3 regions of the Enterobacter cloacae complex sp. HYC003_NIDB genome follow, and region 2 is predicted to be linked to each of the others. Evidence: predicted binding sites of a transcription regulator. Region 2 holds the regulator's gene; each other region holds the start of a gene.
What was found. The regulator PhoB, encoded in region 2, activates phosphate uptake and scavenging genes when phosphate is short. The targets are predictions, from matches to a motif close to CTGTCATAAAACTGNCNNAT.
Positions count from the first base shown of each region.

Region 1: the regulator PhoB is predicted to act here: its motif matches at 3,235-3,254, upstream of glpT (glycerol-3-phosphate transporter).
Region 3: the regulator PhoB is predicted to act here: its motif matches at 4,065-4,084, upstream of kdgR (DNA-binding transcriptional regulator KdgR).

Region 1 is NZ_CP114220.1:1,555,345-1,561,026, reverse strand. It holds gene nrdB (class Ia ribonucleoside-diphosphate reductase subunit beta) at 1-364, shown strand, start outside; gene yfaE (class I ribonucleotide reductase maintenance protein YfaE) at 364-618, shown strand; gene glpQ (glycerophosphodiester phosphodiesterase) at 702-1,763, opposite strand; gene glpT (glycerol-3-phosphate transporter) at 1,775-3,127, opposite strand; gene glpA (anaerobic glycerol-3-phosphate dehydrogenase subunit A) at 3,378-5,006, shown strand; gene glpB (glycerol-3-phosphate dehydrogenase subunit GlpB) at 4,996-5,682, shown strand, end outside.
Region 2 is NZ_CP114220.1:3,816,618-3,822,299, reverse strand. It holds gene sbcD (exonuclease subunit SbcD) at 1-781, opposite strand, end outside; gene phoB (phosphate response regulator transcription factor PhoB) at 969-1,658, shown strand; gene phoR (phosphate regulon sensor histidine kinase PhoR) at 1,680-2,975, shown strand; gene brnQ (branched-chain amino acid transporter carrier protein BrnQ) at 3,385-4,704, shown strand; gene proY (proline-specific permease ProY) at 4,786-5,682, shown strand, end outside.
Region 3 is NZ_CP114220.1:2,020,908-2,026,589, reverse strand. It holds gene ftsI (peptidoglycan glycosyltransferase FtsI) at 1-960, opposite strand, end outside; gene cspE (transcription antiterminator/RNA stability regulator CspE) at 1,178-1,387, opposite strand; partial or broken gene O1722_RS09520 (DUF2627 domain-containing protein) at 1,400-1,544, opposite strand; gene O1722_RS09515 (YebO family protein) at 2,213-2,500, opposite strand; gene mgrB (PhoP/PhoQ regulatory lipoprotein MgrB) at 2,575-2,718, opposite strand; gene O1722_RS09505 (YobH family protein) at 2,879-3,118, shown strand; gene kdgR (DNA-binding transcriptional regulator KdgR) at 3,182-3,973, opposite strand; gene O1722_RS09495 (MFS transporter) at 4,152-5,525, shown strand; gene htpX (protease HtpX) at 5,577-5,682, opposite strand, start outside.

The DNA of each region.
Region 1 (5,682 bases), 2.3 Mb from region 2:
CGCGGACGACCCGGAAATGGCTGCGATTGCCGAAGAGTGCAAGCAGGAATGCTACGATCTGTTCGTGCTGGCCGCCCAGCAGGAGAAAGAGTGGGCAGACTACCTGTTCCGCGACGGCTCCATGATTGGCCTGAACAAAGACATTCTGTGCCAGTACGTGGAGTACATCACTAACATCCGCATGCAGGCTGTGGGTCTCGATCTGCCATTCCAGACGCGCTCTAACCCGATTCCGTGGATCAACACCTGGCTGGTGTCCGATAACGTGCAGGTTGCGCCGCAGGAAGTGGAAGTGAGTTCTTATCTGGTCGGTCAGATTGATTCTGAAGTCAACACCGACGACCTGAGCGATTTCCAGCTCTGATGAGCCGCGTAACGCTGAGCCTTTCTGGTACAGAGGTGTTGTGCCAGGAAGAGCACCCTTCTCTGCTGGTGGCGCTTGAAGCGCATCAGGTAGAAGTAGAGTACCAGTGTCGTGAAGGCTACTGCGGCTCCTGCCGCTGCCGTCTGGTCGCAGGCCAGGTAGACTGGCTGACCGAACCGCTGGCCTTTATCAGTGAAGGGGAGATTTTGCCCTGCTGCTGCCGGGCAAAAGGCGATATTGAGATCGAGATGTAATTATGTCGGGTGGCGCTTCGCTGACCCGACCTACAAAACCGCAGTTCGTAGGCCGGGTAAGGCGCAGCCGCCACCCGGCAATTTCAGCGTTTATCCTTCAAAAAGCTCACCGCTTTATCCGGGAAATCCGTAAACAACCCGTCCACATCCGCCTGGTTATACAGCACGTCGTAAAGCTGATTCACGTCCGTCGCATACTCCGGCAGCTGGTCTGCGCGTACGGTATACGGATGCACCTGCATCTTGCTCGCATGCGCCTCTTTCACCATCGCCGTCAGCTTCACGTGACCCGGCGTTGAGCCTTCCGCCACCAGCATGTGGTAATCCGGCCCGATGCCGTCGGCGTACTGCGCAATCTGCTTCATCGCGCCCGGCTTAAACATCCAGTCGTAGCTGTAGTTCACCCACTTCCCGTCCGGCTGTTTTTCCTGGGTTTCATTCCAGTCGGTATACGCAATCAGCTGCACCAGATTGAGATCCATCCCCATTTTCGGCTCCAGCTCGGTTTTGATGCGCTTCAGTTCCGCGGCGTCGAAACATTGCAGGAAAACCTTATCCTGCTTGCTGGTGTAGCCGTACTTTTTCAGTACCTCCAGCGTCTTCGCGGCAATGTCCTTCCCTTCCTGATGGTGGAACCACGGCGCTTTGATTTCCGGGTAGATACCGATATTTTTGCCTGTCGAGTGGTTCAGCCCCTGAACAAACTCGATCTCCTCTTCGAAGGTGTGAATACGGAAGTCAGACTTGCCCATCGGGAAACGTCCCGGATAGACCTGCACCTTCTTACCGTTTTCAATCTCGAAGCCCTCGGTAAACTTCAGTGAGCGGATCTCCGCCAACGTGAAGTCGATGGCGTAGTAGCGACCATCTTTACGGGCGCGATCCGGGAAACGCTCCGCCACGTCCGTGACGCGGTCAAGATAGTGGTCATGCAGAACGACCAGCTGGTCGTCCTTCGTCATCACCAGATCCTGCTCCAGATAATCCGCGCCCTGGGCATAGGCCATCGCTTTTGCCGGCAGCGTATGCTCCGGCAGATAACCGCTGGCGCCACGGTGGGCGATCACGATCTTATCCGCCGCCAGCGCGGAGCCTGTCATCAGGCCCGCCAGCAGCAGGCCTGTCGCTAACTGAGTTAATTTCATCGCAATGCTCCTTATTGACGACGCGCCAGCACTTCGGCGTGGTGACGTTTTTCACCAATCATCACAACAACCAACAGCAGAACAGCCAGCACGCTGCCGCCAATCATCACCATAAAGCCGCCATCCCAGCCGAAGAAGTCGACGGTGTAGCCGACGATGGCGCTCGCAGCGACAGAACCGCCGAGGTAGCCAAACAGACCGGTAAAGCCTGCCGCCGTGCCTGCCGCTTTCTTCGGCGCCAGCTCCAGGGCATGCAGACCAATCAGCATAACCGGACCATAAATCAGGAAGCCGATGACGATCATACAGGCCATATCCACACCCGGATTCCCCGGCGGGTTAAGCCAGTAAACGACCGTCGCGATGGTGACCAGCGTCATAAAGAACACGCCCGTCGCCCCACGGTTGCCCTTAAACACTTTGTCCGACATCCAGCCGCAGATCAGCGTGCCGGGAATGCCCGCGTATTCATACAGGAAATAGGCCCAGGAGGATTTATCCAGCGCGAAGTGCTTCACCTCTTTCAGGTAGGTTGGCGACCAGTCGAGGATGCCGTAGCGCAGCAGGTAGACAAATACGTTTGCCACCGCGATGTACCACAGCAGCTTGTTCGGCAGCACGTACTTCATGAAGATCTGCTTTGCCGTCAGCTCTTCTTCGTGCTTCTCGCTGTAATCATCCGGGTAGTCGTTTTTGTACTCTTCAATCGGCGGCAGGCCGCAGGACTGTGGGGTGTCGCGCATCAGAGCGAAGGCGATAATCGCCACCAGAATGGCGCCAAAGGCTGGCATATAGAGCGCGGCATGCCAGTCGTTGAACCAGGCCATCCCCAGCAGGAACAGCAGCGGCGGAAGCCCGCCCCCGACGTTATGTGCGCAGTTCCACACAGATACAATTCCACCACGCTCTTTCTGTGACCACCAGTGAACCATGGTGCGTCCGCATGGCGGCCACCCCATCCCCTGGAACCAGCCGCAGAGGAACAGCAGCACGAACATGATGGCAATGCTGGAGGTCGCCCACGGCACAAAGCCCATGAACAGCATCACCGCTGCCGCGAGGATCAGACCGGCGGGCAGGAACACGCGCGGATTCGAACGATCCGACACCGACCCCATAATGAACTTCGAAAAACCGTACGCGATGGAGATCCCCGACAGCGCAAATCCCAGATCGCCGCGAGAGAAGCCCTGCTCCACCAGGTACGGCATGGCGAGCGCAAAGTTTTTACGTACCAGATAGTACGCCGCATACCCGAAGAAGATCCCGAGGAAGATTTGCCAACGCAGACGGCGGTAGAGAGGATCAATCTCTGCCTCTGGCAGTCGCGCCCGATGTGGCGCAGGTTTAAAGATACTGAGCATAACAGCCTCCGTGGCCTTTCAAAAAATGACCGGGCATCTCGCGCCCGGCTACAGAGGCGGCGATGTTAAGAAATCACGGTGAATGTTACTGTGAATCAACGCACAGATTGTTACAGAAATATGACAGAATGCGCAAAAAAGCGCATGAAATCACGTTTCACTTTCGAATTTCGCGCGTTTATGTTCGAAATCAAACAAACCACACGATCAATGTGGCTAAATGCTAAAAAACGAACATAGAGGAAAGGCAATGACAATTCACGATCCACGCTTCAGCGATGTGATTATCATTGGCGGTGGCGCGACGGGTGCCGGCATCGCACGCGACTGCGCCCTGCGGGGATTGAGCGTCACGCTTCTGGAACGCCACGATATCGCCACCGGCGCGACGGGACGTAATCACGGTCTGTTGCACAGCGGCGCCCGCTATGCGGTCACTGACGCTGAGTCAGCACGCGAGTGTATCGCTGAAAACCAGATCCTCAGGCGCATCGCCCGCCACTGCGTTGAACCGACCAACGGTCTTTTTATCACCCTTCCAGAAGATGACCTCGGCTTTCAGCAAACCTTTATCACCGCGTGCACGGCGGCAGGCATTCAGGCCGAGGCGATCGATCCTGCGCAGGCGCGCCGACTTGAACCCTCGGTAAACCCGGCGTTACTGGGCGCGGTAAAGGTACCGGACGGAACCGTTGATCCTTTCCGCCTGACCGCCGCCAATATGCTCGACGCGCGGGAACATGGCGCCCAGATCCTGACCGGGCATCACGTCACCGGGCTTATTCGTGAAGGTAATACCGTGCGCGGAGTGCGCGTGTTTGATGCGCAGTACAACGAACACCGCGAGCTGTATGCCGCCGTCGTGGTCAACGCGGCGGGGATCTGGGGCCAGCGCATCGCGGAATACGCGGACCTGTCGGTGCGCATGTTCCCGGCGAAAGGCTCGCTGCTGATCCTCGACCACCGCATCAATAACCATGTCATCAACCGCTGCCGTAAACCGTCTGACGCCGATATCCTCGTGCCGGGGGACACCATTTCGTTAATCGGCACGACCTCAATGCATGTGGACTACAGCGAAATTGATTACAACCGCGTCACCGCTGAAGAGGTGGATATCCTGCTGCGCGAAGGGGAAAAGCTGGCCCCGGTGATGGCGCAGACGCGTATTCTGCGTGCCTACGCGGGCGTGCGTCCCCTTGTCGCCAGCGATAACGATCCGAGCGGGCGTAACGTCAGCCGCGGCATCGTGCTGCTCGATCACGCCGAACGCGACGGCATGGACGGGTTTATCACCATTACCGGCGGCAAGCTGATGACCTACCGGCTGATGGCCCAGTGGGCCAGCGATGCCGTCTGCCGTAAGCTCGGCAACACCGCACCGTGCGTGACGGCGGAACAGGCTCTGCCCGGCTCGCAGCAATCGACAGAAAAAACGCTGCACAAAATCATTTCACTCCCTGCCCCGCTTCGCGGTTCAGCGATTTACCGTCACGGCGACCGCACCCCAACCTGGCTCGGTGAAGGGCGACTCAGCCGCAGCCTGGTGTGCGAATGCGAAGCCGTGACCGCAGGCGAGGTGCAGTATGCCGTGGAAAACCTGACGGTGAACAACCTGCTCGATTTACGCCGCCGCACGCGCGTCGGGATGGGCACCTGTCAGGGGGAGCTGTGCGCCTGCCGTGCCGCCGGGCTGCTGCAACGTTTTCACGCCACCACGTCAACCCAGTCGCTTGCCCAGCTCAGCGATTTTTTAAACGAGCGCTGGAAAGGCATTCAGCCCGTCGCCTGGGGCGATGCCCTGCGCGAAAGCGAGTTTACCCGCTGGGTCTATCAGGGGCTTTGCGGTCTGGAGAAGGAGCACAACCATGAAATTTGATACCGTGATTGTGGGTGGGGGACTGGCGGGCCTGCTGTGCGGCCTCAAACTGACGCAGCGGGGTCTGCGCTGCGCCATTGTCACTCGCGGTCAGAGTGCCCTGCACTTCTCTTCCGGCTCGCTGGATTTACTGGGCGCGCTATCGTTCGCCGATCTGCCGCCTGAACATCCCTACCGCCTGACGGGCGCAGAGAATATGGCCCGCTTTGCCTGCGAAACCGAACACCTGCTCACCACCTGCGGCGCACGCATGCAGGGTGACGCCGAGCAAAATCATCAGCGCGTCACGCCGCTCGGCACCCTGCGCGCCGCCTGGCTTAGCCCGGAAGAGGTGCCTGTCGCCCCCATCGCTGCCGAGCGCGTGCGGGTGGTGGGGATCAGCGGCTTCCTCGATTTCCAGCCGCATCTGGCCGCCGCGTCTCTCAGACAGCAGGGTGTTCAGGTGGATACGGCGGAGATTGATCTCCCCGAACTCGACGTGCTGCGCGAAAACCCCAGCGAGTTTCGTGCGGTGAACATTGCCCGCCTGCTGGATAATGAAAGTTACTGGCCGCAGCTGTACGCGGCGCTTCAACCGCTCGGCGAGACCTGCGACGCCCTGTTTATGCCCGCCTGTTTTGGCTTAACGGACAACCGGCTCTGGCGCTGGCTCTCGGCGCGCCTGCCCTGTACGCTC
Region 2 (5,682 bases):
TGAAGCTCACCAGATGCACGGATTTGGCTTTGCCCGTTTCGTCAAAACTGAGCGAAATGGGCGAGCCGCAGTAGCGGATATGCTCGCAGCCGCCGATGATCTGCGCCCGGTGAATATGCCCGAGGGCAATGTAGTCGGCGGGGGGGAAGTTTTGCGCCGGAAACGCGTCCAGCGTACCGATATAGATCTCGCGCACCGCATCACTCTTACTGGCTCCGACGGTGGTGAGGTGTCCGGTGGCAATGATCGGAATGGCCTGATCGCCGCGCAGGGCGCAGGCTTCCGTATGTTGCTGGTGATAATAGCGGGTGATGGCCTGCAACAGATGCTGCTGTTTTTCGCTGCCGGACAGACCTGCCTGGCTTTGCACGATATCGCGCGGGCGTAAAAACGGAATTGGGCACAGCACTGCGCCCGGCGTGCCGTCGCGTTTTTTCAGGATCTGCGGCGCGTGTCCGGCGCTGGCCACCACGGTGGTATTGAGGAACGCCAGAATATCGCGGGATTCATTCAGCGTCGCCACCGAGTCATGGTTTCCGGCGACAATCACAAGGTGACAACCGGTTTGCTGGAGGTTGACCACAAAACGGTTGTACAGCTCACGCGCATAGCTCGGCGGCGATCCGGTATCAAAAATGTCGCCCGCCACAATAATCGCGTCCACCTCGTCAGCCTGAGCCGTCTCCAGCAGCCAGTTCAGGAACGCTTCATGTTCCGCGGCGCGGCTTTTGCTGTAAAAATTTTGACCCAGGTGCCAGTCTGAGGTGTGAAGTATGCGCATAAAAGATCCGTGGCAATAATAAGAAAGCAGGATTATAAACGTTCGGGGAACGGAAAATAACCGCTGTAATAAAACAACAGTTTGCTATTTATAGTGGTAATGTTTTTCATAAATCTGTCATAAATCTGACGCATAATGACGCCGCATTACAGACTTGTAACTTAAATACGATAAGACAGGGCAAAGTATGGCGAGACGTATTCTGGTCGTAGAAGATGAAGCTCCGATCCGTGAAATGGTGTGCTTCGTGCTTGAACAAAATGGCTTCCAGCCGGTTGAAGCGGAAGATTATGACAGCGCGGTGAACCAGCTGAATGAACCCTGGCCCGATCTGATCCTGCTGGACTGGATGCTGCCTGGCGGTTCCGGATTGCAGTTTATCAAGCATATCAAACGCGAGGCGATGACCCGCGATATCCCGGTGGTAATGCTGACGGCGCGCGGTGAGGAAGAGGATCGCGTGCGCGGTCTGGAAACCGGCGCGGACGATTACATCACTAAACCGTTCTCCCCGAAAGAGCTGGTGGCGCGTATCAAAGCCGTGATGCGCCGTATTTCACCGATGGCGGTGGAAGAGGTGATTGAGATGCAGGGGCTGAGCCTGGATCCTACCTCACACCGGGTCATGACCGGTGAAAATCCCCTCGATATGGGACCGACCGAATTTAAACTCCTGCACTTCTTTATGACCCACCCGGAGCGCGTTTACAGCCGCGAACAGTTGCTGAATAACGTCTGGGGAACTAACGTCTATGTCGAAGACCGAACGGTTGACGTCCATATTCGCCGCCTGCGTAAAGCGCTGGAACTGAGCGGCCACGATCGCATGGTACAGACGGTCCGCGGCACGGGTTATCGTTTCTCGACCCGTTTCTGAACAATGACAGGAGTGTGACGCGTGCTGGAACGTCTGTCATGGAAAAGGCTCGTCTTTGAACTGATCTTATGTTGTATTCCGGCCCTCATTCTGGGGGCTATCTTTGGCTATCTGCCGTGGTTTTTACTGGTGGCCGTGACGGGATTGCTCGTCTGGCATTTCTGGAATTTACTGCGTCTCTCCTGGTGGCTGTGGGTCGACAGAAGTATGACACCCCCGCCGGGAAGCGGGAGCTGGGAACCGCTACTCTACGGCCTGCACCAGATGCAGATGCGTAACAAAAAGCGCCGTCGTGAGCTGGGAAGCCTGATCAAACGCTTTCGTAGCGGTGCGGAGTCGCTGCCGGACGCGGTGATCCTGACGACAGAAGAAGGGACAATCTTCTGGTGTAATGGCCTCGCGCAACAGCTGCTGGGCCTGCGCTGGCCGGATGATAATGGTCAGAACATCCTGAACCTTCTGCGTTATCCCGAGTTCACGCTGTATCTGAAAAAGCGGGATTTTTCGCGCCCGCACAATCTGAAGCTCAATAACGGTCGCCATCTGGAAATCCGCGTGATGCCCTACAGCGATCGGCAGTGGCTGATGGTAGCGCGGGACGTTACCCAGATGCACCAGCTTGAGGGCGCGAGACGTAACTTCTTTGCCAACGTCAGCCACGAGCTGCGTACGCCGTTGACGGTGCTTCAGGGCTACCTGGAGATGATGCAGGAGCAAACGCTTGAGGGGGCGCCGCGTGAGAAAGCACTGCATACCATGCGGGAGCAGACGTTCCGCATGGAAGGGCTGGTCAAACAGCTGCTGACGCTTTCAAAGATTGAGGCTGCCCCGTCGCTGGCGCTAAACGACATCATTGATGTGCCGATGATGTTGCGGGTGGTGGAGCGCGAAGCCCAAACGCTGAGTCATAATCAGCACACCCTGAGTTTTGACGTTGATAACACGCTGAAAGTGCTCGGCAGTGAAGATGAGCTGCGAAGCGCTATCTCAAACCTGGTCTATAACGCCGTGAATCATACCCCGAAAGGGACGCATATCGCGGTGAGCTGGCAGCATACCCCGGCGGGCGCTGAGTTTAGCGTCGAGGACAACGGGCCGGGGATCGGGCCCGAGCACCTCCCGCGTCTCACCGAACGATTCTACCGGGTGGATAAGGCGCGCTCGCGGCAGACCGGCGGGAGCGGACTGGGACTGGCAATTGTGAAGCATGCCGTCAGCCACCACGAAAGCCGGCTCAATATCGAAAGCACCCTGGGTAAGGGCACGCGCTTTAGCTTCGTGATTCCGGAACGATTAATTGCCAAAAAAAGCGCCTGACGGCAGATGTGTCAGGCTACCTTTCCACGGGCCAGCGATTGCTGGCCCGTTTGCTTTGCAGTCAAGCGAAACGCGGATGAATATTATACGGCTGGTGCTTTTTTGTTCGCATGATTAGCCATGAGTTTTTCTTATACATGGCATATTATTTTGGTCTGAATTTTCATGCTGGCATATTGTTCTGGTTTTACGATCCCTTCTTGCCTTTAAACGTTATAAGCGTTTAAATTGCCCCCCATATACTGTCAGACCGACTGTATTTGCGTGGTAAATCGAAAAACAATTCTTCGCCACGCCAGGACGGGAGCATATCCCGCTGAAATTGAGCAAATTTTCCGCTGTATCGTCCCGTGAGGGATGGCGAAAATCTCAACGTATTCAACACCACATCCACAGGCAGTAAGGTTTTATGACCCATCACTTGAAATCGCGTGACATTATCGCGCTGGGCTTTATGACATTTGCGCTGTTCGTTGGCGCAGGTAACATCATTTTTCCTCCAATGGTTGGCTTACAGGCGGGTGAACACGTCTGGACGGCTGCGTTTGGCTTCCTGCTTACTGCCGTGGGCCTGCCGGTACTGACCGTTATCGCGCTGGCGAAAGTCGGTGGCGGTGTGGACAGCCTCAGCACCCCGATTGGCAAAGTGGCTGGCGTTCTGCTGGCAACCGTCTGCTATCTGGCCGTTGGCCCGCTGTTCGCGACCCCACGTACGGCGACCGTCTCCTTTGAAGTGGGTATCGCCCCGCTGACCGGTGACGGCGCGATGCCGCTGTTTATTTACAGCCTCATTTACTTCGCCATCGTGATTCTGGTTTCTCTCTATCCCGGCAAACTGCTGGATACCGTGGGTAACTTCCTGGCTCCGCTGAAAATTGTGGCGCTGATCGTGCTGGCGGTTGCGGCCATCGTCTGGCCTGCGGGGCCCATCAGCTCCGCGATGGACGCTTATCAGAACGCGGCGTTCTCAAACGGTTTCGTGAACGGCTATCTGACAATGGATACGCTGGGTGCGATGGTGTTTGGTATCGTTATCGTTAACGCCGCGCGTTCCCGCGGGGTGACCGAAGCGCGCCTGCTGACTCGCTACACCATCTGGGCTGGCCTGATGGCCGGTGTCGGCCTGACGCTGCTGTATCTGGCGCTGTTCCGTCTGGGTTCAGATAGCGCAACGCTGGTCGATCAGAGCGCAAACGGCGCGGCGATCCTGCATGCTTACGTGCAGCATACCTTTGGTGGTGCAGGCAGCATGCTGCTGGCGGCGCTGATTTTCCTGGCCTGTCTGGTGACGGCGGTGGGTCTGACCTGCGCCTGCGCGGAGTTCTTCGCCCAGTATCTGCCGCTCTCTTACCGCACGCTGGTGTTTATCCTCGGCATCTTCTCCATGGCGGTGTCAAACCTCGGTCTGAGCCACCTGATTCAGGTGTCAATTCCGGTGCTGACGGCGATCTATCCGCCATGTATCGTGCTGGTGGTGCTGAGCTTCACCCGCCCGTGGTGGCATAACTCGACGCGAATTATTGCGCCGGCCATGTTTATCAGCCTGATTTTTGGTATCCTTGACGGGATCAAAGCATCAGCATTTGCAGAAATCCTGCCAGCCTGGACACAGCGTCTGCCGCTGTCCGAGCAGGGCCTGGCCTGGCTGATGCCTTCCGTTGTAGCGCTGGTTCTGGCGATTATCTGGGACCGTGCGGCAGGGCGTCAGGTGACATCCAACGCCCATTAATCAACGGCAACAAATTGTTTAACCACGGGGCTTAAGGCCCCGTGGTTTTTTGTTTTTTTCGTGTTAAATGGCAAGATTTTAATGGAAAGCACTAACAAACTTAAACGTGGATTGAGCACCCGCCACATCCGCTTTATGGCGCTGGGCTCGGCTATCGGCACCGGTCTTTTTTATGGCTCGGCAGATGCCATCAAAATGGCCGGTCCAAGCGTTCTGCTGGCCTACATCATCGGCGGCGTGGCGGCCTATATCATCATGCGTGCGCTGGGGGAGATGTCGGTTCACAACCCCTCTGCCAGTTCCTTCTCCCGCTACGCACAAGAAAACTTAGGCCCGCTGGCCGGGTTTATCACCGGCTGGACCTACTGCTTCGAAATCCTGATTGTCGCCATTGCCGATGTGACGGCGTTTGGCATCTATATGGGGGTCTGGTTCCCCGCCGTGCCGCACTGGATCTGGGTACTGAGCGTGGTGCTGATCATCTGCGCCGTCAACCTGATGAGCGTGAAGGTGTTTGGCGAGCTGGAGTTCTGGTTCTCCTTCTTCAAGGTCGCGACCATTATCATCATGATCCTCGCCGGTTTCGGCATCATCATCTGGGGTATCGGCAACGGTGGGCAGCCAACCGGCATCCATAACCTGTGGAGCAACGGCGGCTTCTTCAGCAACGGCTGGCTCGGGATGGTCATGTCGCTCCAGATGGTCATGTTCGCCTATGGCGGTATTGAGATTATCGGCATCACCGCCGGGGAAGCGAAAGATCCGGAGAAGTCCATTCCGCGCGCCATCAACTCGGTGCCGATGCGTATCCTGGTGTTCTACGTGGGCACGTTGTTTGTGATTATGTCCATCTACCCGTGGAACCAGGTGGGCACCAACGGCAGCCCGTTTGTCCTGACTTTCCAGCATATGGGCATTGCGTTTGCCGCCAGTATTCTCAACTTTGTGGTACTGACCGCCTCGCTGTCGGCCATCAAC
Region 3 (5,682 bases), 1.8 Mb from region 2:
GCTGTCAGGCTGTACCAGCCCCTGCTGTAGCGCCGTCATCAGCACCAGAGGCTTAACGGTCGAGCCAGGTTCAAAGGTGTCGCTGATCGCGCGATTGCGAAAAACATCCAGCGTTGCCCCTTCCCGGTTATTGGGGTTGAAGTCGGGGAAGCTCGCCATTGCCAGAATTTCGCCCGTCTGGATATTAATCAGCACCGACGCGCCTGATTCGGCTTTGTTCCACGCTACGGCATTATCCAGCGCGTCTTCGGTGATAGTTTGCAGGCGTTCATCGATACTAAGCTGGATATTATGTGCAGGTACGGGAGCCACCTCCGTAAGGTTCTCCACCACATGTCCGTAGCGATCTTTCCTGACCAGCCGCACGCCTGCCTTCCCGGTAAGCTGCGTGTTAAAGCTTTTCTCGACGCCCTCAATGCCCTGACCATCAATATTGGTGAAGCCAATCAGGTTCGCCGCCACGTGCCCGGCAGGATAAAAGCGGCGGGACTCATCGCGAAGGTTGATACCGGGGAGACGCAGCTTATCGATCCACTTTGCCTGGGCGGGATCAACCTGACGGGCCAGGTAAATAAATCGCCCGTGCGGGTTACTGTTAATTCGCGATGCGAGCGTGCTCAGAGAAAGGTGTAAGGCATTTGCCAGGGCCTGCCAGCGCGAGTCAAAACCGATCCCCCCTTTTTCCAGCACTGTTTTGGGATCGGCCCAGACGGCCTGGACGGGTACGCTCACCGCAAGGGGTCGCCCTTCACGGTCAACAATCATCCCACGCGGGGCGTCTATCGCCACTTCGCGCAGGGAGCGCATATCCTCCTGCTTCACCAGATTATCCGGTTTGATAATTTGTAGCCACGCTACTCGGCCCAGCAGAAACGCAAGGCTACAAAAGATGGCGAGACACAGAAGTGCAAAACGTGCCGGAGTAAAATTTCCGGTGGTGGTTATTGTCTTTTTTTTCACCTTAACCCCAGGGCTGTTAATCAACGCCCTGATTTAACGAGAAAAGCGGATAATAAGGCGGGAAAACAATGCTAATAATCTCGCGGGTTTGCAACAAGATAATAACAGAGGAAGATTACGTAATATTTTGAAAAATAAGCGTATAAAAAAAGCCCCGCATCGGCGAGGCTTATGTCTGAGATCGAAGCGCTGAGCGCTTCAGTCAGCAGTGATTCGATCAGATAGCAGTTACGTTAACCGCAGCTGGGCCTTTCTGGCCATCCTGAATTTCGAACTCAACGTTCTGGCCTTCAGCCAGAGTTTTGAAGCCGTTACCCTGGATTGCAGAGAAGTGTACGAACACGTCTTTGCTGCCGTCAGCAGGAGTAATGAAACCAAAACCTTTAGACTCGTTGAACCACTTAACTTGACCTTTAATCTTTGCCATTTGCAAAATTCCTTAGAGTGTTTTCTTAGCCCGCGGGCTTTGACATAGATAAAACTGAGACATTACTGCTTGAGGCACTAATATAAGGTTCGGCAGAGAAGCGGTATTCAACGACAACGTGTTTACTCAGGACTTCTTTACTGAAAATGCCACACATAAACAGAACTGTACCTCGTTTGACCCAAAACGTGTTATCACACACAACGTTTAATATGGCAAGCCATTTTTAAACGTGTCTCGATCCGCCGCACAAATTCAGACGTTACTCCATAACAATCTGCACAGTTATGCGAATTGTCAAATGAAGCGCCACCTGACCTCACTGCCCGCAGGGTGCGTTGACGCGCCCTGTAATCAAAGACTTTTTAAACATAGCTCAATCATTTCAAAGCGTCCATCCCAATCCCAGAATTTCTTTAAAGGAATGACTGAGTTAGAACATTTTGTGAAAAGTTATGCTGAAAACATTGCAACGCACCAACATGTGTCAGGGAATATACGATGTTAATTACATTTTGCTAACTGTATTAAAAACCACCATTTAATAAGTGTTAATCTGCACCAAAATAATGAAATTTTTATGACTCTGCCTCAAAACAAGGCAAGCAAAACGTTTCGATAAAAATAAAACACTTCAGGAAAGATAAAGCACACTATTTATTCAACGAAACTGAATTTGTTAAATAAGGATAAATATTCGCCAGTTTTCAGTGTGCTAAAACATGAGTTAACTGCTGCTTAATTAAATGCCGGGAAGTTGTGGGATGCATTTGATAAGGGAGGGGATTTACGCGTACGTCAGGCCACCTCCCCGCTCCGGGCAGACTATCGTTCAGCTACCAGGCGAATGAAGTCTTCCTCGTCTTGTTGTTGAGCAACAGCGTCCTTCGGTACCGCTTTCTCCTCCGGCTCGTTGGCTTCGCACAAACGACGCAGCAGCGCAGTCTGCCGTTTCTGCTGATCGAGCAATGCCTCCAGCAGCTCAATCTGCTCGTTTGTGCGGGAGCTGGCGCGGTTAACGAAAAACCACAGCACCAGCCCAACGACCAGCACCAACAAAGACATTACCAGGGATGCAATGCTCAGCAGCCCCGAATTCAGTAACTCACCCATTTCACCACCTCAGTAAAAACCACCATTTTACCACTGCCGCCGCGTAAGGACATCACTCAGCGTAAAAATGGTCTCTACCAGGGGATAAACTTATTGATTGAACAAATGCCGCTAAAGAACTGTACATCCTGATCGCACATCACATTGATAGTCTGCGTCCACAGCACCACGCATGCTATCAACACTATAATCAGAATTACCCAGCGTATTTTTTTCACTCCACACTCCGTCTTATGACCTGATACAGCCAGGTTATCACGGTTATCTTAAACAGGGGCTAACTGTACCTTCAACAGACGCTTTTCGGAATCGTGCACTTGTTTCACTGCGTAAAGCCGTTACGCTTACTCTATGACAACAAAGAAAAAAGAGGCAACGATGCGTTTACTTATTCGTACAGTAATTGTACTGGCCATTGTCTGGATCGGCCTGTTATTAAGTGGGTACGGCGTATTAATGGGGAGCAAAGAAAATGCCGCGGGTCTGGGTATCCAGTGTAAATATCTTACCGCCCAGGGGATAAGCACGGCTCAGTACATACATTCCGACAGCGGGATCATCGGGTTAACCAACTGTCCTGTGCTGCGTAAATCATCTGTTGTGGTTGATAACGGTTAATCAGCGCTGAACTTCGCTTACAGAAACGCCGCAAAAGTGCGGCGTTTTTATTGGTGGCGTCGATCAGAACGGATAATCGTTATAGCCCATCTGCTCTGAAATTTTGCGCGCTGCGGTATGCAGAATCGCCACATATTCATGAAGACGCTCTTCAGAGAAACGCAGCGTTGGGAACGAAATGCTCAGGCCCGCAATGACAACGCCGAAGCGGTCAAACACCGGCACACCGATGCAACGCAGCCCCTCTTCCTGCTCTTCGTTATCTTCCCCGTAACCCTGTTCACGCACTTTATCCAGCACGCTCAGCAGTTCTTCCGTACTGGTAATCGTGCGGTCGGTGCTGCGTTTGTACTCCACCCCGTCAAGGATTTGCTTCACCTCTTCGCGATCGCGCCAGGCCAGCAGTACTTTACCAATTGCGGTGCTGTACAGCGGGTTACGACGACCAATGCGTGAATACATGCGCAGGTTGTACATGGAGTCAATTTTGTGGATGTAAACAATGCTGTCTTCATCCAGCGCACCGAGGTGAATTGTCTCTTTCGTCAGTCGTGAAAGTTCACGCATCTGAATGTCAGCGCTGCGGATCAGATCCACGTTCTGCAAGGCGCGGGCGCCCAGTTCAAACAGTTTCAGGGTCAGAGAATATTTTTCTGATTCTCCTTCCTGCGCGACATAACCCAATGATTTCATCGTCTGCAAAAAGCGATAAACGGTGCTTTTCGACATCATCACACGCTGCGACAACTCTGTAATACCAATTTCACGCTCTTCTCCGAGCGCCTGCAAGATGCCAAACACCTTCAGCACGGAAGAAACAGAATCTGGCTGCTTATCCAAATCTGCGATTGCCATTTATCACCTCATAGAGAGTGTTTTATAAAAATCAGAACCGGTTTTTATTATAAATTCGTGTGATGCGTGCTGCAATCTATCTGGGTTTACTTCGTTACAAATCTGCGACATAAAACCGAAATAACGATGCTAAAATAGTTACTCTGAAAATAATTTCACGCTGAGTCATTCTTTCCCCATGCAAAAAAACGTTTCTGATGGCCTGCCCTTATCGCAGCGGTACGGGGCAATTGCCACTATTGTCATCGGTATTTCGATGGCTGTCCTTGACGGTGCGATTGCCAACGTGGCTCTTCCTACCATTGCCAAAGACCTTAATGCTTCGCCGGCAAGCTCCATCTGGATTGTGAACGCGTACCAGATAGCGATTGTGATTTCCCTTCTGTCACTCTCTTTCCTGGGCGATATGTTTGGTTATCGCCGGGTTTACCAGTGCGGGCTGGTGGTCTTTACCCTCACCTCGCTCTTCTGTGCCCTTTCAGATTCACTGCACACCCTTACGCTGGCGCGTATCGCGCAGGGCTTTGGCGGCGCGGCGCTAATGAGCGTGAACACGGCCCTGATACGGCTTATTTATCCTCAACGCCACCTGGGGCGCGGCATGGGCATTAACTCCTTTATTGTGGCCGTGTCGTCCGCCGCCGGCCCAACGATTGCCGCCGCCATCCTGTCCGTTGCCTCGTGGCAGTGGCTGTTTGCCATTAACGTGCCGCTGGGCATTGTGGCGATCTTCTTCGCCCTGCGCTATCTTCCGGAAAATGGTCCGAAAAGCACCATGCCACGTTTCGATCTGCCCAGCGCCGTGATGAACGCGCTGACTTTTGGCCTGCTGATTACCGCGCTGAGCGGATTTGCGCAGGGACAGTCTCTGTCGCTCATTGCCGCAGAAATCGTTGCCATGCTTATCATCGGCTTTTTCTTTGTTCGACGTCAGCTGGCGCTGCCCGTGCCGTTACTGCCGGTGGATTTGCTGCGTATTCCGCTGTTTTCGCTATCCATTTGTACCTCCATTTGCTCGTTCTGCGCCCAGATGCTGGCGCTGGTTGCACTGCCGTTCTTTTTGCAGAGCGTGATTGGCCGTTCAGAAGTGGAGACAGGCTTGCTGCTCACGCCCTGGCCGCTGGCAACCATGGTGATGGCCCCGCTGGCCGGTTACCTTATTGAGCGCGTCCATGCCGGGCTTCTGGGGGCGATTGGGCTGGTTGTCATGGCGGTGGGACTGTTTGCGCTGGCGCTCCTGCCCGCCTCGCCGGGGGATCTGGATATTATCTGGCGCATGATCCTGTGCGGGGCCGGTTTTGGTCTGTTCCAGTCCCCTAATAACCACACGATTATCACCTCTGCCCCACGTCATCGCAGCGGTGGCGCCAGCGGGATGCTGGGCACGGCAAGACTGTTAGGGCAAAGCACCGGGGCCGCACTAGTGGCGTTGATGTTTAACCTTGCCGGGCAGAATGCGACACACGTTGCGCTAATTACCGCAGGGACCCTGGCGACCCTCGCGGCTGTCATTAGCGGCCTTCGCGTCACCCAGCCAAAGGCGCAGGCATAAAAAAACCGGGCGGAGAATGGCTCCAGCCCGGTTCTTTTCAACCCGATTACGTTACTTCAGGTATTCGCCGCTACGCAGCGCTTCAATACGTTTATCCAGCGGCGGGTGAGACATAAACAGCTCGCTCAGCGACTTTGATTTGCCGTTGATGCAGAAG